DNA from 4 places in the Paenibacillus nitricinens genome. Region 2 is predicted to be linked to each of the others. Evidence: a T-box and tRNA genes for the amino acid it is inferred to sense, from the RefSeq annotation. Region 2 holds a T-box; the other regions hold tRNA genes.

Region 1 (7,372 bases), 120 kb from region 2:
AGCATCATTCTATAAGGAGTGGTTGAGATGACAATAGAATTTGGGGATTACATGAAGGGACTTCGCGAAGCAAAGGGATTAACGATTAATCAATTGGCAGCAGCAGCGGGGATTAGCGGTTCACAAATTTCACGAATTGAAAATGGTCTAAGAGGCGTGCCTAAGCCAACTACTTTACGCAAAATTGCTGAGGCTACAGGCGTCCCTTACGAGGAGTTAATGGATCAGGCAGGCTATTTACAGGAACATCCCCTTCCAAGCGAAGAGATTGTCCCAGAGTGGGCTACAAGCAAGGATAAGCGTGACTTTCGTAAAATGCTGGAGGATGATGGAGAGCTGATGTTTGATGGAATTCCATTAGACAAGGATGACAAGCAGAGGATAAAAGATGTACTGACCGGATTATTCTGGGAAGCCAAACAGATGAACAAGAGAAATAAATCTAACAACACTTAATAACTACACTAACATGCTGCAGGTGAAGAATATGGATGAACTGATTAATAATCTGATTAAAAAATATAAAACCAACTGTCCGTTCGAACTAGCCTCAGCGCTAGGTATTCACATTCGTTTCATGAACCTTGGGACAGGCACAAAGGGATTATATTACCGAAAACTAAGAAGAAGATTTATCGTCATTCATAATGAGTTGCCAGTTGAGTGGCAGCGCTTCGTTTGTGCGCATGAATTAGGTCATGATCGCCTTCACAAGGGGATTAACCGCTTTTTCCTGGAAGAAAGCTCTTACTTCTCTCCTGGCAAGCTTGAGCGTCAAGCTAACGTTTTTGCTGTAAAGCTACTATCCATAGGCAGTAATCCTGAGCAAGAAGAATCCTGTAAAAGTTATTATCTACGGATTGGCATTCCATCAGAAGTACAGTTTCTTTTGGAAGAATGATAGAACATATGTTATATGAATTTATGCGTGTTTTAATTCTATACATAACAAAAAAAGCTCTTACCGAAGTAAGAGCTATCTAAGAGCAATTAAGCTGAGTATCGGGATGACACGATTTGAACATGCGACCCCCTGGTCCCAAACCAGGTGCTCTACCAAGCTGAGCTACATCCCGTTACTATAAAATTATGGAGCGGGTGATGGGAATCGAACCCACGCTATCAGCTTGGAAGGCTGAAGTTCTACCATTGAACTACACCCGCAAAGGTGAAAAATCGGGATGACACGATTTGAACATGCGACCCCCTGGTCCCAAACCAGGTGCTCTACCAAGCTGAGCTACATCCCGTTATAATACTATAAGTGCTTAATAAAAATGGCGCGCCCTGAGAGATTCGAACTCCCGGCCTTTTGATTCGTAGTCAAACGCTCTATCCAGCTGAGCTAAGGGCGCAAAATTATGGAGCGGACGACGGGAATCGAACCCGCGACCCTCGCCTTGGCAAGGCGATGCTCTACCGCTGAGCCACGTCCGCAATAAGTGGTGCGCGTGAAGGGACTTGAACCCCCACGTCGTGAAACGCCAGATCCTAAGTCTGGTGCGTCTGCCATTCCGCCACACGCGCATGTAATAATAAAAGTGAGCCATGAAGGACTCGAACCTTCGACACCCTGATTAAAAGTCAGGTGCTCTACCAACTGAGCTAATGGCTCGCACTTGGCTGGGGATATAGGATTCGAACCTATGAGTGACGGAGTCAAAGTCCGTTGCCTTACCACTTGGCTAATCCCCATTGATGGTAACTCTATGTTGCCCACAATCTCTCAGGAAGATTATGGTGGAGGCTGAGGGGATCGAACCCCCGACCCTCTGCTTGTAAGGCAGATGCTCTCCCAGCTGAGCTAAGCCTCCATATCTATGGGACCCTCTAAGGGTAAGTACAAGTAAAAGTTGGTGACCCGTATGGGATTCGAACCCATGTTACCTCCGTGAAAGGGAGGTGTCTTAACCCCTTGACCAACGGGCCTTGCAAATCTGTGGAGCTCTCAACCGGATTCGAACCGGTGACCTCTTCCTTACCATGGAAGCACTCTACCTGCTGAGCTATGAGAGCATGGCTCCCCGAACAGGGCTCGAACCTGTGACAACTCGATTAACAGTCGAGTGCTCTACCAACTGAGCTATCAGGGAATATCCGCTTGGCAACGTCCTACTCTCCCAGGACCCTTCGGTCCAAGTACCATCGGCGCTGGAGGGCTTAACGGTCGTGTTCGGGATGGGTACGCGTGGAACCCCTCCGCTATCGCCACCAAACGGGCATTTACAGCGTAAATGCTCAGGCTTGAGTCGCCTGAAAACTGAATCCGAATTGAATTTGCGTTTTAAATATAGGATAAGCCCTCGACCGATTAGTATTGGTCAGCTCCATGCATTACTGCACTTCCACCTCCAACCTATCTACCTCGTCGTCTTCAAGGGGTCTTACTAATTGGGAAATCTCATCTTGAGGGGGGCTTCACGCTTAGATGCTTTCAGCGCTTATCCCGTCCGTACGTAGCTACCCAGCCATGCTTCTGGCGAAACAACTGGTGCACCAGCGGTACGTCCATCCCGGTCCTCTCGTACTAAGGACAGCTCCTCTCAAATTTCCTGCGCCCACGACAGATAGGGACCGAACTGTCTCACGACGTTCTGAACCCAGCTCGCGTACCGCTTTAATGGGCGAACAGCCCAACCCTTGGGACCTACTTCAGCCCCAGGATGCGATGAGCCGACATCGAGGTGCCAAACCTCCCCGTCGATGTGGACTCTTGGGGGAGATAAGCCTGTTATCCCCAGGGTAGCTTTTATCCGTTGAGCGATGGCCCTTCCATGCGGTACCACCGGATCACTAAGTCCGACTTTCGTCCCTGCTCGACTTGTAGGTCTCGCAGTCAAGCTCCCTTATGCCTTTGCACTCTTCGAATGATTTCCAACCATTCTGAGGGAACCTTGGAACGCCTCCGTTACTCTTTAGGAGGCGACCGCCCCAGTCAAACTGCCCGCCTGACACGGTCCCCGTACCGGATTACGGTACTAGGTTAGAACCTAGATACGATCAGGGTGGTATCCCAACGGCGCCTCCACCGAAGCTTGCGCTCCGATTTCTACGGCTCCCACCTATCCTGTACAGATCGTACCCAAATTCAATATCAAGCTGCAGTAAAGCTCCATGGGGTCTTTCCGTCTTGTCGCGGGTAACCTGCATCTTCACAGGTATTAAAATTTCACCGGATCTCTCGTTGAGACAGCGCCCAAGTCGTTACGCCATTCGTGCGGGTCAGAATTTACCTGACAAGGAATTTCGCTACCTTAGGACCGTTATAGTTACGGCCGCCGTTTACTGGGGCTTCGGTTCATAGCTTCGGATTGCTCCTAACCACTCCCCTTAACCTTCCAGCACCGGGCAGGCGTCAGCCCGTATACTTCGCCTTGCGGCTTCGCACAGACCTGTGTTTTTGCTAAACAGTCGCTTGGGCCTTTTCACTGCGGCCCCCTCGTGCTATTCACACTACCGGGGCACCCCTTCTCCCGAAGTTACGGGGTCATTTTGCCGAGTTCCTTAACGAGAGTTCTTCCGCGCGCCTTAGAATTCTCTTCTCGCCTACCTGTGTCGGTTTGCGGTACGGGCACCTTCTCCTGGCTAGAGGCTTTTCTTGGCAGTGTGAGATCATGACCTTCGCTACTGTAATTTTCGCTCCCCATCACAGCCCAGCCTTAACGATGTGCGGATTTGCCTACACATCAGCCTCACTGCTTAGACGGACATATCCATCAGTCCGCGTCACTACCCTCCTGCGTCACCCCATCGCTCATAGCGGATTACGGTGGTACAGTAATTTCAAACTGTTGTCCTTCGACTACGCCTTTCGGCCTCGCCTTAGGTCCCGACTTACCCTGAGCGGACGAGCCTTCCTCAGGAAACCTTGGGCTTTCGGCGGATCAGATTCTCACTGATCTTTTCGTTACTCATACCGGCATTCTCACTTGTATGCTGTCCAGCGCTCCTTACGGTACACCTTCAACCCACATACAACGCTCCCCTACCCCAGATACATAGTATCTAGCCATAGCTTCGGTGGTGTGTTTAGCCCCGTTACATTTTCGGCGCAGAGTCACTCGACCAGTGAGCTATTACGCACTCTTTCAATGGTGGCTGCTTCTAAGCCAACATCCTGGTTGTCTGTGCAACTCCACATCCTTTCCCACTTAACACACACTTGGGGACCTTAGCTGATGGTCTGGGCTGTTTCCCTTTTGACAATGGATCTTAGCACTCACTGTCTGACTCCCGGCAATAAGTATATGGCATTCGGAGTTTGACTGAGCTTGGTAATCCTTGCGGACCCCGCACCCAATCAGTGCTCTACCTCCACTACTCTTATACCGAGGCTAGCCCTAAAGCTATTTCGGGGAGAACCAGCTATCTCCGAGTTCGATTGGAATTTCTCCGCTACCCCCACCTCATCCCCGCATTTTTCAACATGCGTGGGTTCGGGCCTCCAGTGCGTGTTACCGCACCTTCACCCTGGACAGGGGTAGATCACACGGTTTCGGGTCTACGTCCACATACTAAATCGCCCTATTCAGACTCGCTTTCGCTGCGGCTCCGTCTTCTCGACTTAACCTTGCATGTTAAACGTAACTCGCCGGTTCATTCTACAAAAGGCACGCCATCACCCATTAATAGGGCTCTGACTTTTTGTAAGCACACGGTTTCAGGTTCTATTTCACTCCCCTTCCGGGGTGCTTTTCACCTTTCCCTCACGGTACTGTTTCACTATCGGTCGCCAGGTAGTATTTAGCCTTAGCAGATGGTCCTGCTGGATTCATACGGGGTTTCACGTGCCCCGCACTACTCGGGATCCGTCTCGGAGAGAACACAGTTTAGGCTACAGGGCTTTTACCTCTATCGCGGGCCTTTCCAGACCTCTTCGCCTACCATATTCCTTTGTAACTCCATGTGAGACGTCCCACAACCCCTAAGAGCAAGCTCTTAGGTTTAGGCTGTTCCGCGTTCGCTCGCCGCTACTGACGGAATCACTATTGTTTTCTCTTCCTCAGGGTACTTAGATGTTTCAGTTCCCCTGGTCTGCCTCTACATCTCCTATGTGTTCAGAGATGAGTAACTGCGAATTACCACAGCTGGGTTTCCCCATTCGGACACCCCCGGATCAAAGCTTGCTTACAGCTCCCCGAGGCAGTTTCGTTGTTCGCCACGTCCTTCGTCGGCTCCTGGCGCCTAGGCATCCTCCGTGTGCTCTTATTAGCTTAACCAATCGCTCTGGTTATTGGCTTATTCGCTCATCTTGTTTTAAACAGCGCTCTCGAATAAATCCGTTCGCATTTCTGTTTAAAGCCAAAAGTCGCTTACAATCCAAAACCTTCGCTCAGCATCACTATTAATTCTTCACTTGTTTACACAAGTTTAGCTTAAAAGATGTTCTAAAACGCAAATTCGTTTCGGTATCCAGTTTTCAAGGATCAATGTTTAAAGAAGGTATTAAATTAAAATTATGGTGGAGCCAAGCGGGATCGAACCGCTGACCTCCTGCTTGCAAGGCAGGCGCTCTCCCAGCTGAGCTATGGCCCCATAAAAGATATAAAGTTATATGGTGGGCCTTGGTGGACTCGAACCACCGACCTCACCCTTATCAGAGGTGCGCTCTAACCAACTGAGCTAAAAGCCCATATAACATATATAACATTGTGAATCAACCAATGAATGGTTGTCCGCTTGGCGGCGTCCTACTCTCCCAGGACCCTTCGGTCCAAGTACCATCGGCGCTGGAGGGCTTAACGGTCGTGTTCGGGATGGGTACGTGTGGAACCCCTCCGCTATCGCCACCAAACGTATATGAAAGAGACTTACTCTTTCAAAACTGAACACGAGTGAGTGTTCGAACCCGAAGGTTCTATTGTGGAAGTTTAACTTCCGATTTGAATGTCTTCATTGCAAAAGACGATTCTCCATAGAAAGGAGGTGATCCAGCCGCACCTTCCGATACGGCTACCTTGTTACGACTTCACCCCAATCATCTACCCCACCTTCGGCGGCTGGCTCCCTTGCGGGTTACCCCACCGACTTCGGGTGTTGTAAACTCTCGTGGTGTGACGGGCGGTGTGTACAAGACCCGGGAACGTATTCACCGCGGCATGCTGATCCGCGATTACTAGCAATTCCGACTTCATGCAGGCGAGTTGCAGCCTGCAATCCGAACTGAGACCGGCTTTGATGGGATTGGCTTCACCTCGCGGCTTCGCTTCCCGTTGTACCGGCCATTGTAGTACGTGTGTAGCCCAGGTCATAAGGGGCATGATGATTTGACGTCATCCCCACCTTCCTCCGGTTTGTCACCGGCAGTCACTCTAGAGTGCCCAACATTACTTGCTGGCAACTAAAGTTAAGGGTTGCGCTCGTTGCGGGACTTAACCCAACATCTCACGACACGAGCTGACGACAACCATGCACCACCTGTCTCCTCTGTCCCGAAGGCCGCTGCTATCTCTAGCAGATTCAGAGGGATGTCAAGACCTGGTAAGGTTCTTCGCGTTGCTTCGAATTAAACCACATACTCCACTGCTTGTGCGGGTCCCCGTCAATTCCTTTGAGTTTCAGTCTTGCGACCGTACTCCCCAGGCGGAGTGCTTACTGTGTTAACTTCGGCACCAAGGGTATCGAAACCCCTAACACCTAGCACTCATCGTTTACGGCGTGGACTACCAGGGTATCTAATCCTGTTTGCTCCCCACGCTTTCGCGCCTCAGCGTCAGTTACAGCCCAGAAAGTCGCCTTCGCCACTGGTGTTCCTCCACATATCTACGCATTTCACCGCTACACGTGGAATTCCACTTTCCTCTTCTGTACTCAAGTCACCCAGTTTCCAGTGCGACCTCAGGTTGAGCCCAAGGTTTAAACACCAGACTTAAATGACCGCCTGCGCGCGCTTTACGCCCAATAATTCCGGACAACGCTTGCCCCCTACGTATTACCGCGGCTGCTGGCACGTAGTTAGCCGGGGCTTTCTTCTCAGGTACCGTCACTCCGATAGCAGTTACTCTACCGGACGTTCTTCCCTGGCAACAGAGCTTTACGATCCGAAAACCTTCATCACTCACGCGGCGTTGCTCCGTCAGACTTTCGTCCATTGCGGAAGATTCCCTACTGCTGCCTCCCGTAGGAGTCTGGGCCGTGTCTCAGTCCCAGTGTGGCCGTTCACCCTCTCAGGTCGGCTACGCATCGTCGCCTTGGTGGGCCGTTACCCCACCAACTAGCTAATGCGCCGCAGGCCCATCCCTCAGTGACAGATTGCTCCGTCTTTCATTCTTTCTTCAGGAGAAAAAAGAAATTATCCGGTATTAGCTACCGTTTCCGGTAGTTATCCCAGTCTAAGGGGCAGGTTGCCTACGTGTTACTCACCCGTCCGCCG
Region 2 (7,372 bases):
AGCAGAAGCTGGAGGATTCACATATTCTGTTTCCTGTGGTGGGGCTTACTTGTCTGGAGCGGCTGGCTAGGTTGTCTACAGAAGGGTTCGTACTCCTTACAGCGGATAAGGGGGATCACCGAATAGAGAATTGGGAATTTGCGGAACCGCCTATGCTAATTCATCACGGTAGTTTCTCCTTAACGGCGAATTATCATGCGATCCAGCATATGTTGGAACAAAAAGGGGCACACTCTTTATTTACTACACATCACTATAAGAACCTGAACATTGGATGTATTCTTATGGTGGAAGCCCCTCAAAGTTATACGAACACTCGGCTGGGTTACAAGCGGTTTATAGAGCGTTTTGGTCCGGATGATTTCTTCAGTATGAAGGAATGGATGGATCTGCAATTAGATACGATGGGACTGCAGGAAATTTTGGCCTTTTGGCGTTTGGGTGGGTACGAAGCGGAATGGTTTATCCATAGTGCTGAGAAGATTTCGGAGCTGTTACCCGACGCTAGTGATGAAGAAATGCTGGATCTCCAGCAAGGCATACAGCTCATGTGGACAGGTTATTATCCGATGGAACAGAGCTATGACCTCTCATTGGACGCTGGATTACTGCTGTATGAAATGGATAAGTTCGAGGAGGCATTAGTCTACTTAGAGCGTTCTAAGCATATCAACACGGAAGAACCGTTAGCATCAGTGCTTTATAGCATGGCCATTTGTAACTATGAGCTTGGAGCTGAAGGGGCTGCACTGGAATACGCGCGTAGAGCTTTGGCTGTAGAGCCGGATAATGAAGTGGTATTGGAACTGATAACGGCTTTGAGCGAGGAATAGAGAGTAAGCTAAATAGAAGTGAAAGCACCATTTACATAGGACCCTCTATTTGGTATCCTATACAAAATAATTAAACGCGATGACGAGAAGAGTAAATACATTCATTCCTTCACAGAGAGCCCTGGATGATGAGAATAGGGTAAGGACGATTGTATCGAAACAAGCCTCTGAGCGGCATATCGGAACCGATCGACGGGGATGGTATGACGGGAGCTCCTGTTATAGAGCTAGAGTATAAGCACTGCGTAAGATGCATTGCCGTACTTGATGAGATTAATATGGCGACATATTAATGAACCTGGGGTGGTACCGCGAGAATTTCGTCCCCAAGACCATAAGTCTTGGAGGTGAGGTTCTTTTTATTTTGCAGATGAACAAAGCGGATATCACTCATAAACAGGAGGTAATAACAATGAACAAGGAACCGGAAGTATTAGCAGAGAGTTACATCGACAGATTGATTCAAGAAGAGCTGGAAGCTGGGACTTACAGTAGAGATATTTGCACGAGATTCCCACCGGAGCCTAATGGGTATCTGCATATTGGCAGCGCGTATGCTATTCACACGAACTATACGACGGCGAAGAAGTATGGCGGAAAGTTCCATTTGCGGTTCGATGACACCAATCCTTTAAAAGAGGATCTGGAGTATGTAAATGCTATTTGCGAAGATATGCTATGGATGGGCTACCCGCCAGACCATACTTTCTACGGATCAGACTATTCAGATAAAATATATAATAGCGCGGTAAAGTTAATCCGAAAAGGGAAAGCCTACGTCTGCGATTTATCACCTGAAGAGGTGTCAGCTTATAGAGGAACGCTTACGGAGCCGGGAACGAACAGTCCTTATCGGGAGCGTTCTGTGGAAGAGAATTTGAAGTTATTCACGGAGATGAGGAATGGAGCCTATCCGACGGGAGCCAGAGTATTACGGGCCAAAATAGATATGAGCTCACCTAATATCAACTTGCGTGATCCAGTGATTTACAGAATCATTCATGCGGAGCATTATAGAACAGGCAACGATTGGTGCATCTATCCGATGTATGATTTTGCCCATCCTATACAAGATGCGATCGAAGGGATTACGCATTCCCTATGTTCGATTGAGTTTAAGGATCATCGACCACTGTATGAGTGGGTGCTGAATGAACTGGATACCCCTGAGGCTCCAAAGCAAAGGGAGTTCGGACGCGTAAATATCACCGGCGTCGTTACTAGCAAACGGTATATTAGACAACTGGTTACAGGACATTATGTGGATGGCTGGGATGATCCAAGACTTCCAACGCTTCGCGGACTGCGGAGAAGAGGTTTTACGCCGGAGAGTATTCGGAATTTTGTGAAGGAAATTGGATTTGTTAGGAATAGCACCATTGTAGATATTGCCATGTTGGAGCATTCGCTAAGACAAGATTTGAAGGCGAAGGCAACTAGCGTGATGGCTGTTCTAAAGCCTCTAAAGGTAGTTATTACTAACTACCCTGAGAATCAAAGCGAATGGCTGAAGATTGAGAATAACAGTGAGGATAAGACGCTTGGGGAAAGGGAAGTTCCTTTTTCACGGACGCTTTATATTGAACAAGAGGATTTCATGGAGGAGCCACCCAAAGGTTATCACAGGCTGACCATAGGGAATGAGGTTAGGTTAAAGGGCGCCTACTTCGTTAAGTGCAATGAGGTGCTCAAGGACGAAGCAACTGGAGAAGTTATAGAGCTTCGCTGCACCTATGATCCGAGAACGAAGAGTGGAAGCGGATTTAATGAACGGAAGGTTAAGGCGACCATCCACTGGGTATCGGCTGAGCACGCGATCAAGGCGGAAGTTCATCAATATGAGAGGTTGCTAAAAGATAACGAGGGTCCTAAAGAAGAGGATGAACGCTGGGACGCGTATCTTAATCCAGATTCTCTAACCATTCTGAAAGATTGTTTGTTGGAGCCTTCCATGGCGAGTGCACTTCCAGAAGATAAATTTCAATTCATCCGGCATGGATTCTTCTGTGTGGATAAGAAATATACCACAGCAGATAAGCTGGTACTGAACCGAATTGTACCGCTGAAGGATACATGGAAGAAAAATTCGTAATTCACAGCACATAGAGATATTCAAAGTCTCACACCATAAGCATTTCGGAGTAATTGGCTTAAGCTGGGCGAAGATCGGGTAATTTCTGATCATCGTCCAGCTTTTTTTGTTCTTGGTCGTAGGTGGACAAGCATATGAAAATTTCTTATGAAACATATTTACATTTTTCAGGAATGAGCATATACTTTAAATATAAGTTGCACATAGGAAACTTTCGTGTATATAGACAACTTTTTTTGGGCAAGAGGAGGAATTGACATGTTGGAACAAACTTTAATAGAAAAACCACATATAGAACAACCGCAAATGAGACAACATAAAAACTCCATTTCGGCGCAGGCCGTACTTAATGGGGAGACCAAAGGCATTAAAAGATTACTGCCTTTCTTAGGTCCAGCGTTTATCGCTGCGGTTGCTTATCTGGATCCGGGTAATTTTGCCACCAACATTACGGCAGGCTCAAAATACGGCTATCTTTTATTGTGGGTGATTGTAGCCTCGAATTTAATGGCCGTTCTTATTCAGGCGTTATCCGCCAAGCTAGGTATTGCTACAGGAAAGAACCTGCCGGAGATCGCTCATGATCGTTTTCCGAAGAGTGTTTCGATCTTCTTATGGATTCAAAGTGAACTGGTGATTATAGCTACGGATCTGGCGGAGTTTATCGGGGCGGCATTGGGGCTTTATCTATTATTTGATATTCCCATGCTGCCGGCAGCACTTATCACTGCGGTGGGTTCATTTGCTATCCTAGAGCTTCAGCGCCGGGGTTACCGTTCCCTTGAGGCAGGAATTGCTGCAATGATTCTTATAGTTGTATTAGCCTTTGCTTTTCAAGTTATTGTAGCTAAGCCGGATATGGGGGCAGTTGCTGTAGGCATGTTCACACCTAAGTTTGAAGGGGTGGATAGCATCCTTTTAGCCGCAGGAATTCTAGGCGCGACCGTGATGCCACATGCCATTTATCTACATTCATCCCTTACACAGAACCGAATTGTCGGAGTAAATGAAGCGGAGAAGAAACAGATCTTTAAACTGGAATTCATAGATATTATTATTGCAATGATTATTGCAGGGGCAGTGAATCTGGCAATGGTTATTGTCTCAGCCGCATTATTTTTCAAAAATGGTATCGTGGTTGAGGATTTGGATGTTGCGTTTCAGCAATTTAGTCATTTAGCTGGACCTGTAACGGCCATCTCCTTTGGTTTAGGACTACTCATCGCAGGACTATCGAGCTCTTCTGTAGGAACTATGGCTGGTGATGTAGTGATGCAAGGCTTCATCAACAAAAGAATTAACCTGTACTTACGCCGTGCGATTACAATTATTCCACCTTTGGCGATCATCGGCTTTGGTGTAAATCCAACGAAGGCGCTCGTGATCAGCCAGGTGATCTTGTCCTTTGGGATTGCCTTTGCACTGGTGCCACTGGTTGTGTTTACAAGCAATCGTCAGATTATGGGCGGGTTAGTGAACCGTAAGATGACAGCTGCGCTCGGCTGGGTTATCTCGGGTCTGGTTGTATCGTTAAATTTATTTTTGGTATATCAAATGTTTGTATAAGGCAGGACATCTTTATTTGGTGAGTGAAAAAAGGTATACTTGAGCATGTTTATAATTCACGCCAGAGTAAGGAGATCGACAATGTCCATGCAAGAAATATCCGGTTATAAGTCTATAGCCCTTGATATTGCACAAAGAATTGTAAGCGGGGAATTTGCCGTACAGAGTAAGCTTTCCGGGCGTTCTCTATTGGCAGGGCAATATCATGTTTCTCCCGAGACGATTCGTAAGGCTATGGGATTATTGAAGGATGAGAATATAGTGTTTGTTTCACAGGGGAAAGAGATTATTGTCATCTCTGATCAAAAGGCGTATGAGTATATTACCAGGAATAACTATCTGAAATCAGCTTATTCGTTGAAACAGGACCTAGAGCAATTGTTGCTTGAAAAAAAGAAGCTCGACGGTAAGTTCGAAAGGGTACTCACTGGAATTATCGAAGCATCAGACCGGATGAAGAATTTAAAGCCGTACCATCCGGAAGAAATCACAATCCATGAAGAATCACATGTGGTTGGCAAAACCATTGGAGCATTACAATTTTGGCAGAATACAGGTGCTACGATTATAGCGCTTCGCCGAGGTGCTAATATAACGATCTCCCCAGGTCCTCATGTCATCCTCAGAGAACATGATGTACTTGTAGCAGTTGGTGATGAGAAAATGTACCAAAGAACGGAACAATTTATCAATAAAAATTCAGAGAATCATTTATAAAAATAGATTGAAAAAGGCTATCCAGCAGGGTTTATCACTGGATAGTTTTTTTTATAATTATATTATTACAATTATTTACAAACAACTTATATCTAGTATATAGGTTGTCAGTTTGGGAGTTGTTTGTTATAGTTTAACTTACAGAGTCGCCGGAGAGATGATCTGACGATAGTTATTAGAAGGAGGAAACCCATGCTGAAATTTGAAGGAGTAGGTAAGAAGTATGCAAATGGTTATGAAGCAGTTAAGAATATTAGTTTTGAAATCGCAGCTGGAGAAATACTAGTATTGATCGGCCCGAGCGGTTGCGGAAAGACAACAACGATGAAAATGATAAATCGTCTTGTTCCGCATACTTCAGGCCATATTTATATCCACGGCAAAGATATCACCAAGGAGAACCCCGTAACTCTCCGCAAGAACATCGGTTATGTTATACAACAAGCTGGTTTATTCCCGCATTACACCATAGAAGACAATGTAGGCCTGATTCCCGACCTAAAGGGGTGGGATGTGAATAAGAAAAAAGAACGGGTGCTCGAAATGCTCCGTCTAGTCGGACTTGATCCGGTCTTATATGCTAAACGTTATCCGAAACAATTATCAGGTGGACAGCAGCAGCGTGTAGGTGTAGCTCGTGCATTGGCAGCTGATCCCGAGATTATATTGATGGATGAACCATTTGGTGCTTTGGACCCTATTACCCGTGAGCAGCTGCAGGATGAACTGCTACGCATGCAACAAGAAGTGAAGAAGACAATAGTATTTGTAACACATGATATGGATGAAGCACTGAAGCTTGGAGATAAAATCGCTATCCTAAAAGATGGTGAAATCGTTCAACTAGATACACCGTATGAGCTACTCAGCCGGCCTGCTAATGATTTTGTAGAGTCATTTATCGGCAAAAACCGTATTTACCAAAACCCTGAGTATATCCCCGTAACAGAAGTCATGCGTGACAATCCATCTACATCCCTTCCAAGCCGCACACTGGGTAAGGCTCTTACCTTTATGCGTCAACGCAAAATGGATACCTTACTGGTTGGAAACGAAAAAGGTAAGCTGCTTGGCATCGTCTCCGCTTATGATGTTACCGCTAAAATGGAACAAAGTCTTACTATCGAAGAAATTATGACACCACCTGGGGTGGTGCTGCAGGATACAGCAACAGCAAGAGACGCATTATCATTAATTACGGAAGCTCCTTACGGCATTATTCCGATCGTAACCGCTGAGGGGAACATTGCCGGGATTGTTACAAGAGGCAGTCTTCTGACGGCGTTTGCTGCACAATGGGGAGGCGTGAAGGAGGAGGAAGTGTCTGTATGAGAGATCAATCGTTATGGCAACAACTCATCTATCAATTAGATATACGTAGAGATGATTTGATTCATTCTATGGGAGTGCATATGCAACTTGTGCTCTTGTCCATGTTATTTGCAATTATTGTTGGCATTGCGCTTGGAATTATGATTACCCGGGTTAAACCTCTGAAAGGCATTACGCTTGGCGCGGCAGGGATTCTTCAGACGATACCTAGTCTGGCGATGCTCGGATTTATGATTCCTCTATTTGGCATAGGAATGAAGACGGCGGTTGTTGCATTATTTCTGTATTCACTACTGCCAATTATCCGCAACACCTACACGGGAATTACGGATGTGGATCAGTCTATCGTGGAAGCGGCCCGAGGAATGGGGATGAAGAACTGGCAGATTCTATTCAGGGTTCAACTCCCTTTAGCTTTAAGTGTAATTATGGCGGGGATCCGCACTGCTGCAGTTATTAATGTTGGGACAGCAACCTTGGCAGCCTTTATCGGTGCTGGCGGATTGGGTGAATTTATTTTCCTCGGTATTCAACGGAACATCGAAGCTCTAACTTTGCTTGGCGCTATTCCAGCCGCGATTCTTGCACTCATACTGGATTATCTACTCGGCTTGCTTGAACGGGTAACGACTCCAAAGGGATTAAAAGTATAACTAAAACTCTGGTCTCGAAAGAATATAAAAAGGGGAGATATTATATGAAAATTCCAAAATTAATGACAGGCGTTTTAACTACAGTATTAATAGGGGCGTTACTTACTGGATGTGGTGGCGGGAATAATAAAGCTGCTGCCGGTAACGGTGGAGAAATTACGATTGGCTCCAAAAACTTC
Region 3 (7,372 bases), 110 kb from region 2:
CGTACAGCTTCTGCATAATGGATGCCAACCCCCTTACGGGGCTCCATACCCAGCACCATGTTCTCTGCTACCGTAAAAGAAGGGACCAGCATAAAATGCTGGTGGACCATACCAATTCCTCTATCAATGGCATCCTGAGCAGATTGCAGCTTCACTTTTTCACCCTTGATAAAGATTTCACCTTCACTAGGCTCTTCCATGCCGAACATGATCTTCATTAAAGTTGATTTACCAGCGCCGTTTTCGCCCGCAATCGCATGAATTTCTCCCTCACGTAAAGAAAAATGCACGTCTTTATTTGCAACGACACCATTGGGATACACCTTGGTAATTCCCCGCATTTCCAGCAGAGCTTTGTTCATAGGTCTCAACGCCTTTCGACTTGGAGGTCTGCAAAAATATACAGCTGGAATTCTTCTGAAAGAAGAATCTCCAACTGTAGGTTTATCACTTTATAGCTATACTTAAGGCTTAACTGCGTTACGAATGGCTTCTACTTCAGAGGTTTCCATTCCCATAGCATTATCTACTGTAATTTCTTTGTTGATCAGCTTTTGCTTCACTTCTTCAACTTTAGCCTGAAGATCAGCAGGGAAGATATTTTTATAGATATCATTTTCTGCAATGCCCACACCATCATCTACAAAGCTCAACACATCACGTTTACCCATTTCAAGCGTACCCTCTTGTAATTTCTTCACGGCACCCAGAATAGCCATATCAATCTTTTTAATAGAAGAAGTAACAATCAAGTTTGCTTTTTCGCTATCTGTTGTGTTAAGCAACATCGCCTGATCGGAGTCTACGCCAATAGCGTATTTCTTCTTCTCTTTAGCTGCATCAAAGATCCCAAGACCTGTACCGCCAGCTACGTTAAAAATAACATCTACACCGGAGTTGTATTGAATCAACGAAAGCTCCTTACCTTTAGCCGGGTTAACGAAATCACCAGCATAGGATACAGCGACCTTCACCTCAGGATCAACATATTGAGCGCCCTGAATGTAGCCTACCAGGAAAGCGTTAATTCCTGGAATGTCCATGCCGCCTACAAATCCGATCACATTCTCAGGATTAGCATTAGCCATATCAGATTGAGTAGCTAGTGCTGCTACAGCACCTGCCAGAAAAGATACTTCATTTGTCGCATAAGACATGTTGTACATATTCTCTGGTGCTTCATCTATATCGGTATCATAGTTAATGAATTTTTTGTCTGGATATAATTCAGCCGTTGCATTAAACATCTCTGTAATTTCTGATCCGCCAGAAATAATAACATCCCAGTCCTCAGCGGCGATATCGTTAAACGTAGGCTCCCATTTCGTTTTATCGACACCCATTTCTACAACCTTTGTTTCTGCACCAAGTTCATCCTTAACCTTTTGCAAACCGCTATTCGCAGAGTCAAAGAATGATTTATCCCCAAGCGTACCTGGAATCAGAAGTACAACTTTGAGTTTATCCCCTGAACCCGGTTCTCCACCTTCAGCTGCATTAGATCCTGCATCCGTGGAAGACCCATTACTCGACGTATTATTTCCACAGGCTGTGACCATTACCATTACTACTAGTAACAACAAAGAAAGAACTTTCTTTTTCACTTTTCTATTCCCCCTATTTATAGTTGGTTAGTAATTTGAGAGATTCTCCTTCTTAGTCCATTGCATGTTTCACGATTTAGATGGAAACTCTCATATTGCAGGTTACATTGTTAATAATTCAATGATTTTAACGAATAGACTCTAAAATAGAGATAAAATTATCATTTTCACAAATAATCCGACTAATTCCCGAACGAGATGGCCAGTCAGGTTGCTAATTTCCGGATTTATTGATACGATCATATCAAATATTAATGAAAATAATTATATGATTTCGGTCATATTTTTGTACGATTCGGCTAAAACATAATTAATGGAGGGTCATCATGGATCGTGTTCTATATATTGTAAATGCAGCACATGAGGTTAATACCTATATTCCACCACACCAGCATGAATGTTATGAACTAGTCTATTATTTAAACGGATTAGGAACTACTAATGTAGGTTCGCGAAGTTATCATTTTCGTTCTTCTTCATTCGCGCTGATACCACCCAATCATAAACATGACGAGAATCATCGCGAGGATGCTACTATACTATTTGTAGGCTTCCATTCAAATCACCCAAATATGGAGAATTTGCAAGGCGTATATGAAGATGATAAAGACCATACTGTTCTAGAGATCTTGCTTCGAATGAAAGCAGAGTTTACGCGCAAACAAGATGGATTCTCTGAACTATTGAACCTGCAAATGAGCGAAATCACTGTTCATCTGATACGGCTTCTTAGCGCATCTGGATTTCAATCGCCAACGGAAGACAGAGTCCAATATGTTCTAAACTATATGAATGAGCATTACCGCCATAAGCTATCGGTCGCAACACTTTCTGAGATGTCTGGATACAGCTATGATCGTTTCCGCCATTTATTTAAAGAGCGATTCGGTGCTTCACCTCTACGCTATCTACTATTGAAACGTCTGGATTATGCAAAGTCTCTCTTGCAACATACCCAAATGCATATCTCTGAAGTATCAGCTGCTGCTGGGTTTGTGAATGACGCCCAATTTTGCAATATGTTTAAACGTGAAATTGGTCTCACTCCACGAGCATTCCGCCTAAGCAGTCAATAAAACAACACTCCACACAAAAAGGCCGTTGAATTAGAGACGCCTCTAATTCAACGGCTTAAGAATAAAAGCTCAAAGACAAAGAAAAAAGGTTTGTAAAGTTGCTTATACAAGCGACTTTACAAACCTTTTTGATATACCGGCGAGAGGACTCGAACCTCCACGGTTTCCCTCTCGATTTTGAGTCGAGCGCGTCTGCCATTCCGCCACGCCGGCACATATGAACTTAATGGAGGCGCCACCCAGATTTGAACTGGGGATAAAGCTTTTGCAGAGCTTTGCCTTACCACTTGGCTATGGCGCCATGTAAAATATGGAGCGGACGACGGGAATCGAACCCGCGACCCTCGCCTTGGCAAGGCGATGCTCTACCGCTGAGCCACGTCCGCATAAAATGGCTGGGGATATAGGATTTGAACCTATGCATGACGGAGTCAAAGTCCGTTGCCTTACCGCTTGGCTAATCCCCAATAACATTTTAAAGTAAAATGGGGCGACTGATGGGTCTCGAACCCACGAATGCCGGAACCACAATCCGGTGCGTTAACCCCTTCGCCACAGTCGCCATATTAAACTGAAATTCGTTGCCATTCTTCTTTGTTAAAGTAAATGGGGCGACCGATGGGTCTCGAACCCACGAATGCCGGAACCACAATCCGGTGCGTTAACCCCTTCGCCACGATCGCCATATTAAACTTTAGAAAGAATTTGGCAGGGGCAGCAGGAATTGAACCCACACCAACGGTTTTGGAGACCGTTGTTCTACCTTTAAACTATGCCCCTAAAACTGGTGGAGGATGATGGATTCGAACCACCGAACACTTACGTGAGCAGATTTACAGTCTGATGCGTTTGGCCACTTCGCTAATCCTCCAAGGATGGTGCCGGCGAGAGGACTTGAACCCCCAACCTACTGATTACAAGTCAGTTGCTCTACCAATTGAGCTACACCGGCATGGCACTCATTCTATTGTGAAAATCATGGTGGCTCGAGACGGATTCGAACCGCCGACACGAGGATTTTCAGTCCTCTGCTCTACCGACTGAGCTATCGAGCCAAGGTAAAAATGGCGGAACCGACGAGATTCGAACTCGCGATCTCCTGCGTGACAGGCAGGCATGTTAGGCCAACTACACCACGGTTCCAAAAGATATAATTTCTTGATGAAAATTGGTTGCGGGGGCAGGATTTGAACCTGCGGCCTTCGGGTTATGAGCCCGACGAGCTACCGGGCTGCTCCACCCCGCGTCGTTCTTAAATGAATATGGTGGAGGCTGAGGGGATCGAACCCCCGACCCTCTGCTTGTAAGGCAGATGCTCTCCCAGCTGAGCTAAGCCTCCATAAACAACAATTGTTATTGTACCAAAGTCCACTATGTAAAATCAAGTGAAAATTTGGTGACCCGTATGGGATTCGAACCCATGTTACCTCCGTGAAAGGGAGGTGTCTTAACCCCTTGACCAACGGGCCATACTAAGTAAAAATTTGTGGCGGAGAGAGAGGGATTCGAACCCTCGAGACGCTTGTGGCGCCTACACGATTTCCAATCGTGCTCCTTCGGCCAAACTCGGACACCTCTCCATATGGCTCCCCGAACAGGACTCGAACCTGTGACAACTCGATTAACAGTCGAGTGCTCTACCAACTGAGCTATCAGGGAATATTCATACCAGGCTTGATGCCTGAAAACTGAATCCGAATTGAATTTGCGTTTTAAGTATAGGATAAGCCCTCGACCGATTAGTATTGGTCAGCTCCATGCATTACTGCACTTCCACCTCCAACCTATCTACCTCGTCGTCTTCAAGGGGTCTTACTAATTGGGAAATCTCATCTTGAGGGGGGCTTCACGCTTAGATGCTTTCAGCGCTTATCCCGTCCGTACGTAGCTACTCAGCCATGCTCCTGGCGGAACAACTGATGCACCAGCGGTACGTCCATCCCGGTCCTCTCGTACTAAGGACAGCTCCTCTCAAATTTCCTGCGCCCACGACAGATAGGGACCGAACTGTCTCACGACGTTCTGAACCCAGCTCGCGTACCGCTTTAATGGGCGAACAGCCCAACCCTTGGGACCTACTTCAGCCCCAGGATGCGATGAGCCGACATCGAGGTGCCAAACCTCCCCGTCGATGTGGACTCTTGGGGGAGATAAGCCTGTTATCCCCAGGGTAGCTTTTATCCGTTGAGCGATGGCCCTTCCATGCGGTACCACCGGATCACTAAGTCCGACTTTCGTCCCTGCTCGACTTGTAGGTCTCGCAGTCAAGCTCCCTTATGCCTTTGCACTCTTCGAATGATTTCCAACCATTCTGAGGGAACCTTGGAACGCCTCCGTTACTCTTTAGGAGGCGACCGCCCCAGTCAAACTGCCCGCCTGACACGGTCCCCGTACCGGATTACGGTACTAGGTTAGAACCTAGATACGATCAGGGTGGTATCCCAACGGCGCCTCCACCGAAGCTTGCGCTCCGATTTCTACGGCTCCCACCTATCCTGTACAGATCGTACCCAAATTCAATATCAAGCTGCAGTAAAGCTCCATGGGGTCTTTCCGTCTTGTCGCGGGTAACCTGCATCTTCACAGGTATTAAAATTTCACCGGATCTCTCGTTGAGACAGCGCCCAAGTCGTTACGCCATTCGTGCGGGTCAGAATTTACCTGACAAGGAATTTCGCTACCTTAGGACCGTTATAGTTACGGCCGCCGTTTACTGGGGCTTCGGTTCATAGCTTCGGGTTACCCCTAACCACTCCCCTTAACCTTCCAGCACCGGGCAGGCGTCAGCCCGTATACTTCGCCTTGCGGCTTCGCACAGACCTGTGTTTTTGCTAAACAGTCGCTTGGGCCTTTTCACTGCGGCCCCCTCGTGCTATTCACACTACCGGGGCACCCCTTCTCCCGAAGTTACGGGGTCATTTTGCCGAGTTCCTTAACGAGAGTTCTTCCGCGCGCCTTAGAATTCTCTTCTCGCCTACCTGTGTCGGTTTGCGGTACGGGCACCTTCTCCTGGCTAGAGGCTTTTCTTGGCAGTGTGAGATCATGACCTTCGCTACTGTAATTTTCGCTCCCCATCACAGCCCAGCCTTAACGATGTGCGGATTTGCCTACACATCAGCCTCACTGCTTAGACGGACATATCCATCAGTCCGCGTCACTACCCTCCTGCGTCACCCCATCGCTCATAGCGGATTACGGTGGTACAGTAATTTCAAACTGTTGTCCTTCGACTACGCCTTTCGGCCTCGCCTTAGGTCCCGACTTACCCTGAGCGGACGAGCCTTCCTCAGGAAACCTTGGGCTTTCGGCGGATCAGATTCTCACTGATCTTTTCGTTACTCATACCGGCATTCTCACTTGTATGCTGTCCAGCGCTCCTTACGGTACACCTTCAACCCACATACAACGCTCCCCTACCCCAGATACATAGTATCTAGCCATAGCTTCGGTGGTGTGTTTAGCCCCGTTACATTTTCGGCGCAGAGTCACTCGACCAGTGAGCTATTACGCACTCTTTCAATGGTGGCTGCTTCTAAGCCAACATCCTGGTTGTCTGTGCAACTCCACATCCTTTCCCACTTAACACACACTTGGGGACCTTAGCTGATGGTCTGGGCTGTTTCCCTTTTGACAATGGATCTTAGCACTCACTGTCTGACTCCCGGCAATAAGTATATGGCATTCGGAGTTTGACTGAGCTTGGTAATCCTTGCGGACCCCGCACCCAATCAGTGCTCTACCTCCACTACTCTTATACCGAGGCTAGCCCTAAAGCTATTTCGGGGAGAACCAGCTATCTCCGAGTTCGATTGGAATTTCTCCGCTACCCCCACCTCATCCCCGCATTTTTCAACATGCGTGGGTTCGGGCCTCCAGTGCGTGTTACCGCACCTTCACCCTGGACAGGGGTAGATCACACGGTTTCGGGTCTACGTCCACATACTCATTCGCCCTATTCAGACTCGCTTTCGCTGCGGCTCCGTCTTCTCGACTTAACCTTGCATGTTAAACGTAACTCGCCGGTTCATTCTACAAAAGGCACGCCATCACCCATTAATAGGGCTCTGACTTTTTGTAAGCACACGGTTTCAGGTTCTATTTCACTCCCCTTCCGGGGTGCTTTTCACCTTTCCCTCACGGTACTGTTTCACTATCGGTCGCCAGGTAGTATTTAGCCTTAGCAGATGGTCCTGCTGGATTCATACGGGGTTTCACGTGCCCCGCACTACTCGGGATCCGTCTCGGAGAGAACACAGTTTAGGCTACAGGGCTTTTACCTCTATCGCGGGCCTTTCCAGACCTCTTCACCTACCATATTCCTTTGTAACTCCATGTGAGACGTCCCACAACCCCTAAGAGCAAGCTCTTAGGTTTAGGCTGTTCCGCGTTCGCTCGCCGCTACTGACGGAATCACTATTGTTTTCTCTTCCTCAGGGTACTTAGATGTTTCAGTTCCCCTGGTCTGCCTCTACATCTCCTATGTGTTCAGAGATGAGTAACTGCGAATTACCACAGCTGGGTTTCCCCATTCGGACACCCCCGGATCAAAGCTTGCTTACAGCTCCCCGAGGCAGTTTCGTTGTTCGCCACGTCCTTCGTCGGCTCCTGGCGCCTAGGCATCCTCCGTGTGCTCTTATTAGCTTAACCTTGATTTTTCCTAAGAAAAATCTCACTAATAACATTTACTTGTTT
Region 4 (7,372 bases), 1.7 Mb from region 2:
TTCAATAACTTTTTACAAATAACACTTGCAATGAATCTCTATACATGATATATTCTAAGTCCGGCCAAGAAATACACATGCCGAGCTCGAAAAAGAAGTTAAAAAAAGAGCTTGACATTAAATAGCCGAACATGATATAGTATAAGAGTTGCTGCTGAGACATTAAATGGCGACAACGAGAACTTGATCTTTGAAAACTGAACAACGAGTGAGTAGGAAATCACGAAAGTGAAATCCAAAAAAAGAGAATTAATTTTCTCGTCAGATGTTTCAAAATGAGCATATCGCTCTTTTCAATACTAATTGGAGAGTTTGATCCTGGCTCAGGACGAACGCTGGCGGCGTGCCTAATACATGCAAGTCGAGCGGAGTTATTTTGAAAGCTTGCTTTCAAAATAACTTAGCGGCGGACGGGTGAGTAACACGTAGGCAACCTGCCCCTTAGACTGGGATAACTACCGGAAACGGTAGCTAATACCGGATAATTTCTTTCTTCTCCTGAAGAAAGAATGAAAGACGGAGCAATCTGTCACTGAGGGATGGGCCTGCGGCGCATTAGCTAGTTGGTGGGGTAACGGCCCACCAAGGCGACGATGCGTAGCCGACCTGAGAGGGTGAACGGCCACACTGGGACTGAGACACGGCCCAGACTCCTACGGGAGGCAGCAGTAGGGAATCTTCCGCAATGGACGAAAGTCTGACGGAGCAACGCCGCGTGAGTGATGAAGGTTTTCGGATCGTAAAGCTCTGTTGCCAGGGAAGAACGTCCGGTAGAGTAACTGCTATCGGAGTGACGGTACCTGAGAAGAAAGCCCCGGCTAACTACGTGCCAGCAGCCGCGGTAATACGTAGGGGGCAAGCGTTGTCCGGAATTATTGGGCGTAAAGCGCGCGCAGGCGGTCATTTAAGTCTGGTGTTTAAACCTTGGGCTCAACCTGAGGTCGCACTGGAAACTGGGTGACTTGAGTACAGAAGAGGAAAGTGGAATTCCACGTGTAGCGGTGAAATGCGTAGATATGTGGAGGAACACCAGTGGCGAAGGCGACTTTCTGGGCTGTAACTGACGCTGAGGCGCGAAAGCGTGGGGAGCAAACAGGATTAGATACCCTGGTAGTCCACGCCGTAAACGATGAGTGCTAGGTGTTAGGGGTTTCGATACCCTTGGTGCCGAAGTTAACACAGTAAGCACTCCGCCTGGGGAGTACGGTCGCAAGACTGAAACTCAAAGGAATTGACGGGGACCCGCACAAGCAGTGGAGTATGTGGTTTAATTCGAAGCAACGCGAAGAACCTTACCAGGTCTTGACATCCCTCTGAATCCACTAGAGATAGTGGCGGCCTTCGGGACAGAGGAGACAGGTGGTGCATGGTTGTCGTCAGCTCGTGTCGTGAGATGTTGGGTTAAGTCCCGCAACGAGCGCAACCCTTAACTTTAGTTGCCAGCAAGTAATGTTGGGCACTCTAGAGTGACTGCCGGTGACAAACCGGAGGAAGGTGGGGATGACGTCAAATCATCATGCCCCTTATGACCTGGGCTACACACGTACTACAATGGCCGGTACAACGGGAAGCGAAGCCGCGAGGTGAAGCCAATCCCATCAAAGCCGGTCTCAGTTCGGATTGCAGGCTGCAACTCGCCTGCATGAAGTCGGAATTGCTAGTAATCGCGGATCAGCATGCCGCGGTGAATACGTTCCCGGGTCTTGTACACACCGCCCGTCACACCACGAGAGTTTACAACACCCGAAGTCGGTGGGGTAACCCGCAAGGGAGCCAGCCGCCGAAGGTGGGGTAGATGATTGGGGTGAAGTCGTAACAAGGTAGCCGTATCGGAAGGTGCGGCTGGATCACCTCCTTTCTATGGAGAATCGTTTCCTGCAATGGAGACATTCAAATCGGAAGTTAAACTTCCACAATCTCAGGTTTAGGCCTGTTACTCACTCGTTGCTCAGTTTTGAGAGTTTAAGCTCTCAAGTAAGACTTGATCCTTGAAAACTGGATACCGAAACGAATTTGCGTTTTAGAACATCTTTTAGCAACTTGTGCAAACAAGTAAATGTTATTAGTGAGATTTTTCTTAGGAAAAATCAAGGTTAAGCTAATAAGAGCACACGGAGGATGCCTAGGCGCCAGGAGCCGACGAAGGACGTGGCGAACAACGAAACTGCCTCGGGGAGCTGTAAGCAAGCTTTGATCCGGGGGTGTCCGAATGGGGAAACCCAGCTGTGGTAATTCGCAGTTACTCATCTCTGAACACATAGGAGATGTAGAGGCAGACCAGGGGAACTGAAACATCTAAGTACCCTGAGGAAGAGAAAACAATAGTGATTCCGTCAGTAGCGGCGAGCGAACGCGGAACAGCCTAAACCTAAGAGCTTGCTCTTAGGGGTTGTGGGACGTCTCACATGGAGTTACAAAGGAATATGGTAGGTGAAGAGGTCTGGAAAGGCCCGCGATAGAGGTAAAAGCCCTGTAGCCTAAACTGTGTTCTCTCCGAGACGGATCCCGAGTAGTGCGGGGCACGTGAAACCCCGTATGAATCCAGCAGGACCATCTGCTAAGGCTAAATACTACCTGGCGACCGATAGTGAAACAGTACCGTGAGGGAAAGGTGAAAAGCACCCCGGAAGGGGAGTGAAATAGAACCTGAAACCGTGTGCTTACAAAAAGTCAGAGCCCTATTAATGGGTGATGGCGTGCCTTTTGTAGAATGAACCGGCGAGTTACGTTTAACATGCAAGGTTAAGTCGAGAAGACGGAGCCGCAGCGAAAGCGAGTCTGAATAGGGCGAATGAGTATGTGGACGTAGACCCGAAACCGTGTGATCTACCCCTGTCCAGGGTGAAGGTGCGGTAACACGCACTGGAGGCCCGAACCCACGCATGTTGAAAAATGCGGGGATGAGGTGGGGGTAGCGGAGAAATTCCAATCGAACTCGGAGATAGCTGGTTCTCCCCGAAATAGCTTTAGGGCTAGCCTCGGTATAAGAGTAGTGGAGGTAGAGCACTGATTGGGTGCGGGGTCCGCAAGGATTACCAAGCTCAGTCAAACTCCGAATGCCATATACTTATTGCCGGGAGTCAGACAGTGAGTGCTAAGATCCATTGTCAAAAGGGAAACAGCCCAGACCATCAGCTAAGGTCCCCAAGTGTGTGTTAAGTGGGAAAGGATGTGGAGTTGCACAGACAACCAGGATGTTGGCTTAGAAGCAGCCACCATTGAAAGAGTGCGTAATAGCTCACTGGTCGAGTGACTCTGCGCCGAAAATGTAACGGGGCTAAACACACCACCGAAGCTATGGCTAGATACGTATGTATCTGGGGTAGGGGAGCGTTGTATGTGGGTTGAAGGTGTACCGTAAGGAGCGCTGGACAGCATACAAGTGAGAATGCCGGTATGAGTAACGAAAAGATCAGTGAGAATCTGATCCGCCGAAAGCCCAAGGTTTCCTGAGGAAGGCTCGTCCGCTCAGGGTAAGTCGGGACCTAAGGCGAGGCCGAAAGGCGTAGTCGAAGGACAACAGTTTGAAATTACTGTACCACCGTAATCCGCTATGAGCGATGGGGTGACGCAGGAGGGTAGTGACGCGGACTGATGGATATGTCCGTCTAAGCAGTGAGGCTGATGTGTAGGCAAATCCGCACATCATTAAGGCTGGGCTGTGATGGGGAGCGAAAATTACAGTAGCGAAGGTCATGATCTCACACTGCCAAGAAAAGCCTCTAGCCAGGAGAAGGTGCCCGTACCGCAAACCGACACAGGTAGGCGAGAAGAGAATTCTAAGGCGCGCGGAAGAACTCTCGTTAAGGAACTCGGCAAAATGACCCCGTAACTTCGGGAGAAGGGGTGCCCCGGTAGTGTGAATAGCACGAGGGGGCCGCAGTGAAAAGGCCCAAGCGACTGTTTAGCAAAAACACAGGTCTGTGCGAAGCCGCAAGGCGAAGTATACGGGCTGACGCCTGCCCGGTGCTGGAAGGTTAAGGGGAGTGGTTAGGGGTAACCCGAAGCTATGAACCGAAGCCCCAGTAAACGGCGGCCGTAACTATAACGGTCCTAAGGTAGCGAAATTCCTTGTCAGGTAAATTCTGACCCGCACGAATGGCGTAACGACTTGGGCGCTGTCTCAACGAGAGATCCGGTGAAATTTTAATACCTGTGAAGATGCAGGTTACCCGCGACAAGACGGAAAGACCCCATGGAGCTTTACTGCAGCTTGATATTGAATTTGGGTACGATCTGTACAGGATAGGTGGGAGCCGTAGAAATCGGAGCGCAAGCTTCGGTGGAGGCGCCGTTGGGATACCACCCTGATCGTATCTAGGTTCTAACCTAGTACCGTAATCCGGTACGGGGACCGTGTCAGGCGGGCAGTTTGACTGGGGCGGTCGCCTCCTAAAGAGTAACGGAGGCGTTCCAAGGTTCCCTCAGAATGGTTGGAAATCATTCGAAGAGTGCAAAGGCATAAGGGAGCTTGACTGCAAGACCTACAAGTCGAGCAGGGACGAAAGTCGGACTTAGTGATCCGGTGGTACCGCATGGAAGGGCCATCGCTCAACGGATAAAAGCTACCCTGGGGATAACAGGCTTATCTCCCCCAAGAGTCCACATCGACGGGGAGGTTTGGCACCTCGATGTCGGCTCATCGCATCCTGGGGCTGAAGTAGGTCCCAAGGGTTGGGCTGTTCGCCCATTAAAGCGGTACGCGAGCTGGGTTCAGAACGTCGTGAGACAGTTCGGTCCCTATCTGTCGTGGGCGCAGGAAATTTGAGAGGAGCTGTCCTTAGTACGAGAGGACCGGGATGGACGTACCGCTGGTGCATCAGTTGTTCCGCCAGGAGCATGGCTGAGTAGCTACGTACGGACGGGATAAGCGCTGAAAGCATCTAAGCGTGAAGCCCCCCTCAAGATGAGATTTCCCAATTAGTAAGACCCCTTGAAGACGACGAGGTAGATAGGTTGGAGGTGGAAGTGCAGTAATGCATGGAGCTGACCAATACTAATCGGTCGAGGGCTTATCCTATATTTAAGACGCAAATTCGATTCGGATTCAGTTTTCAGGCGACTCAAGCCTGAGCATTTACGATGTAAATGCCCGTTTGGTGGCGATAGCGGAGGGGTTCCACACGTACCCATCCCGAACACGACCGTTAAGCCCTCCAGCGCCGATGGTACTTGGACCGAAGGGTCCTGGGAGAGTAGGACGCCGCCAAGCGGACAACCACATTACCCGTGGTATTTTTTTTGCCCTTAATATTTAAATGTCTTAAAAGGGCCTTTAGCTCAGCTGGTTAGAGCGCACCCCTGATAAGGGTGAGGTCGGTGGTTCGAGTCCACTAAGGCCCACCATATTCCCTGATAGCTCAGTTGGTAGAGCACTCGACTGTTAATCGAGTTGTCACAGGTTCGAGTCCTGTTCGGGGAGCCATTTATGGAGAGGTGTCCGAGTTTGGCCGAAGGAGCACGATTGGAAATCGTGTAGGCGCCACAAGCGTCTCGAGGGTTCGAATCCCTCTCTCTCCGCCACAAATTTTATTAGCATGGCCCGTTGGTCAAGGGGTTAAGACACCTCCCTTTCACGGAGGTAACATGGGTTCGAATCCCATACGGGTCATAACATGGAGGCTTAGCTCAGCTGGGAGAGCATCTGCCTTACAAGCAGAGGGTCGGGGGTTCGATCCCCTCAGCCTCCACCATATTCATTTAAGAACGACGCGGGGTGGAGCAGCCCGGTAGCTCGTCGGGCTCATAACCCGAAGGCCGCAGGTTCAAATCCTGCCCCCGCAACCAAATTTTCCTTAAGCATGATGTTTTGGGACTAGCTGGCGAAGTGTAAATGAATAGTATATAATTATTAAATGACGCGGGGTGGAGCAGCCCGGTAGCTCGTCGGGCTCATAACCCGAAGGCCGCAGGTTCAAATCCTGCCCCCGCAACCAATTTTCACTTATGCATTATGTCTTTGGAACCGTGGTGTAGTTGGCCTAACATGCCTGCCTGTCACGCAGGAGATCGCGAGTTCGAATCTCGTCGGTTCCGCCATTTAGTTAATTATTGTTGGGGATTAGCCAAGCGGTAAGGCAACGGACTTTGACTCCGTCATGCATAGGTTCAAATCCTATATCCCCAGCCACTTCACCCCAAAAAGTGAAGTTACTCTCTGAAGGTGAATCCGAATACTTTTCGGGGACCCCATCTTGCGAGCCATTAGCTCAGTTGGTAGAGCACCTGACTTTTAATCAGGGTGTCGAAGGTTCGAGTCCTTCATGGCTCACCATTATTTTTAAAGTGTGCGCGTGTGGCGGAATGGCAGACGCACCAGACTTAGGATCTGGCGTTTCACGACGTGGGGGTTCAAGTCCCTTCACGCGCACCATATTTTGCGGAAGTGGCTCAGCGGTAGAGCATCGCCTTGCCAAGGCGAGGGTCGCGGGTTCGATTCCCGTCTTCCGCTCCATAATTTTTGCGCCCTTAGCTCAGCTGGATAGAGCGTTTGACTACGAATCAAAAGGCCGGGAGTTCGAATCTCTCAGGGCGCGCCATTTTTATTACGAAGTAATTACATGTTTTGACGGGATGTAGCTCAGCTTGGTAGAGCACCTGGTTTGGGACCAGGGGGTCGCATGTTCAAATCGTGTCATCCCGATTTTATACCTTTGCGGGTGTAGTTCAATGGTAGAACTTCAGCCTTCCAAGCTGATAGCGTGGGTTCGATTCCCATCACCCGCTTATAATTAAGAAACACCTATCTATTATAGATAGGTGTTTTTTTGTATAGTTACATTCGAATGGATACAATAGAACATAGGATTTTAGTTGAGGGGGATGTAGCTATGTTTGAATTCGAAGCTAAATTAGTGCGGCCTGATGCAAGCGGGAGCTGGACTTATCTTAACGTCCCTTTTGATGCCGAACAAATATTTGAAACAAAGTCCAGAATACAGGTAAAAGGAAGTGTAAATGGAATCCCCTATAGAGGAACGCTTATGCCCCATGGAAACGGAAAGCATTTTATGGTGGTAAAGAAAGAACTAAGGGATCTAGCCAAAGCTCAACCTGGTGATATTGTGCGTATGACGATGGAGCAAGATCATCAATTACGGGAGGTAGAAGCCCCAGAGGATTTCCTTGATGCGCTGAGTAGCCATGAGCAGGCAGAAGCTTATTTTAACGGTCTAGCTTATTCTTATCAGAAGGAATATGTGTCTTGGATCGAAGCAGCGAAAAAACCTGAAACCAGAGCATCTCGTATCGATAAATCAGTCAGTAAACTGGGTGAAGGCTTAAGGCTTAAATAAGAGTATGAAGAAGTGCTTAGCAGGCTGAATAGATGAACAGCGTCCTCTTCCATAAGATTGGAAAGGGACGCTGTTAA

The links. A T-box is a leader RNA that pairs with one kind of tRNA and senses whether it is charged. The one in region 2 lies ahead of ACN6KS_RS26690 (glutamine--tRNA ligase/YqeY domain fusion protein), so its partner is inferred to be a tRNA-Gln.
Region 1: it encodes a tRNA-Gln, which carries the amino acid that the T-box ahead of ACN6KS_RS26690 (glutamine--tRNA ligase/YqeY domain fusion protein) is inferred to sense. The anticodon was not compared.
Region 3: it encodes a tRNA-Gln, which carries the amino acid that the T-box ahead of ACN6KS_RS26690 (glutamine--tRNA ligase/YqeY domain fusion protein) is inferred to sense. The anticodon was not compared.
Region 4: it encodes a tRNA-Gln, which carries the amino acid that the T-box ahead of ACN6KS_RS26690 (glutamine--tRNA ligase/YqeY domain fusion protein) is inferred to sense. The anticodon was not compared.

What each region holds. Positions count from the first base shown of each region.
Region 1 is NZ_CP183948.1:6,115,117-6,122,488, forward strand. It holds gene ACN6KS_RS27205 (helix-turn-helix domain-containing protein) at 28-456, shown strand; gene ACN6KS_RS27210 (ImmA/IrrE family metallo-endopeptidase) at 488-901, shown strand; tRNA gene ACN6KS_RS27215 (tRNA-Pro) at 1,003-1,076, opposite strand; tRNA gene ACN6KS_RS27220 (tRNA-Gly) at 1,091-1,164, opposite strand; tRNA gene ACN6KS_RS27225 (tRNA-Pro) at 1,177-1,250, opposite strand; tRNA gene ACN6KS_RS27230 (tRNA-Arg) at 1,279-1,355, opposite strand; tRNA gene ACN6KS_RS27235 (tRNA-Gly) at 1,363-1,437, opposite strand; tRNA gene ACN6KS_RS27240 (tRNA-Leu) at 1,444-1,527, opposite strand; tRNA gene ACN6KS_RS27245 (tRNA-Lys) at 1,543-1,615, opposite strand; tRNA gene ACN6KS_RS27250 (tRNA-Gln) at 1,621-1,695, opposite strand; tRNA gene ACN6KS_RS27255 (tRNA-Val) at 1,739-1,814, opposite strand; tRNA gene ACN6KS_RS27260 (tRNA-Glu) at 1,855-1,929, opposite strand; tRNA gene ACN6KS_RS27265 (tRNA-Thr) at 1,941-2,016, opposite strand; tRNA gene ACN6KS_RS27270 (tRNA-Asn) at 2,018-2,093, opposite strand; rRNA gene rrf (5S ribosomal RNA) at 2,100-2,216, opposite strand; rRNA gene ACN6KS_RS27280 (23S ribosomal RNA) at 2,292-5,219, opposite strand; tRNA gene ACN6KS_RS27285 (tRNA-Ala) at 5,460-5,535, opposite strand; tRNA gene ACN6KS_RS27290 (tRNA-Ile) at 5,556-5,632, opposite strand; rRNA gene rrf (5S ribosomal RNA) at 5,678-5,794, opposite strand; rRNA gene ACN6KS_RS27300 (16S ribosomal RNA) at 5,919-7,372, opposite strand, start outside.
Region 2 is NZ_CP183948.1:5,995,036-6,002,407, reverse strand. It holds gene ACN6KS_RS26695 (tetratricopeptide repeat protein) at 1-833, shown strand, start outside; T-box leader at 904-1,164, shown strand; gene ACN6KS_RS26690 (glutamine--tRNA ligase/YqeY domain fusion protein) at 1,246-2,925, shown strand; gene ACN6KS_RS26685 (Nramp family divalent metal transporter) at 3,232-4,491, shown strand; gene ACN6KS_RS26680 (TrkA C-terminal domain-containing protein) at 4,573-5,208, shown strand; gene ACN6KS_RS26675 (ABC transporter ATP-binding protein) at 5,401-6,540, shown strand; gene ACN6KS_RS26670 (ABC transporter permease) at 6,537-7,193, shown strand; gene ACN6KS_RS26665 (glycine betaine ABC transporter substrate-binding protein) at 7,238-7,372, shown strand, end outside.
Region 3 is NZ_CP183948.1:5,886,146-5,893,517, forward strand. It holds gene ACN6KS_RS26100 (ABC transporter ATP-binding protein) at 1-362, opposite strand, end outside; gene ACN6KS_RS26105 (BMP family ABC transporter substrate-binding protein) at 465-1,604, opposite strand; gene ACN6KS_RS26110 (AraC family transcriptional regulator) at 1,931-2,680, shown strand; tRNA gene ACN6KS_RS26115 (tRNA-Leu) at 2,815-2,893, opposite strand; tRNA gene ACN6KS_RS26120 (tRNA-Cys) at 2,908-2,981, opposite strand; tRNA gene ACN6KS_RS26125 (tRNA-Gly) at 2,992-3,066, opposite strand; tRNA gene ACN6KS_RS26130 (tRNA-Gln) at 3,073-3,147, opposite strand; tRNA gene ACN6KS_RS26135 (tRNA-His) at 3,167-3,242, opposite strand; tRNA gene ACN6KS_RS26140 (tRNA-His) at 3,288-3,363, opposite strand; tRNA gene ACN6KS_RS26145 (tRNA-Trp) at 3,387-3,460, opposite strand; tRNA gene ACN6KS_RS26150 (tRNA-Tyr) at 3,466-3,551, opposite strand; tRNA gene ACN6KS_RS26155 (tRNA-Thr) at 3,557-3,632, opposite strand; tRNA gene ACN6KS_RS26160 (tRNA-Phe) at 3,660-3,735, opposite strand; tRNA gene ACN6KS_RS26165 (tRNA-Asp) at 3,746-3,823, opposite strand; tRNA gene ACN6KS_RS26170 (tRNA-Met) at 3,850-3,926, opposite strand; tRNA gene ACN6KS_RS26175 (tRNA-Val) at 3,944-4,019, opposite strand; tRNA gene ACN6KS_RS26180 (tRNA-Glu) at 4,075-4,149, opposite strand; tRNA gene ACN6KS_RS26185 (tRNA-Ser) at 4,168-4,260, opposite strand; tRNA gene ACN6KS_RS26190 (tRNA-Asn) at 4,264-4,339, opposite strand; rRNA gene ACN6KS_RS26195 (23S ribosomal RNA) at 4,400-7,327, opposite strand.
Region 4 is NZ_CP183948.1:950,066-957,437, forward strand. It holds rRNA gene ACN6KS_RS04195 (16S ribosomal RNA) at 301-1,858, shown strand; rRNA gene ACN6KS_RS04200 (23S ribosomal RNA) at 2,092-5,020, shown strand; rRNA gene rrf (5S ribosomal RNA) at 5,096-5,212, shown strand; tRNA gene ACN6KS_RS04210 (tRNA-Ile) at 5,270-5,346, shown strand; tRNA gene ACN6KS_RS04215 (tRNA-Asn) at 5,350-5,425, shown strand; tRNA gene ACN6KS_RS04220 (tRNA-Ser) at 5,431-5,523, shown strand; tRNA gene ACN6KS_RS04225 (tRNA-Glu) at 5,540-5,611, shown strand; tRNA gene ACN6KS_RS04230 (tRNA-Val) at 5,618-5,693, shown strand; tRNA gene ACN6KS_RS04235 (tRNA-Met) at 5,711-5,787, shown strand; tRNA gene ACN6KS_RS04240 (tRNA-Met) at 5,860-5,936, shown strand; tRNA gene ACN6KS_RS04245 (tRNA-Asp) at 5,962-6,039, shown strand; tRNA gene ACN6KS_RS04250 (tRNA-Gln) at 6,056-6,130, shown strand; tRNA gene ACN6KS_RS04255 (tRNA-Lys) at 6,199-6,274, shown strand; tRNA gene ACN6KS_RS04260 (tRNA-Leu) at 6,290-6,373, shown strand; tRNA gene ACN6KS_RS04265 (tRNA-Gly) at 6,380-6,454, shown strand; tRNA gene ACN6KS_RS04270 (tRNA-Arg) at 6,463-6,539, shown strand; tRNA gene ACN6KS_RS04275 (tRNA-Pro) at 6,570-6,643, shown strand; tRNA gene ACN6KS_RS04280 (tRNA-Gly) at 6,656-6,726, shown strand; gene ACN6KS_RS04285 (YdeI/OmpD-associated family protein) at 6,831-7,295, shown strand.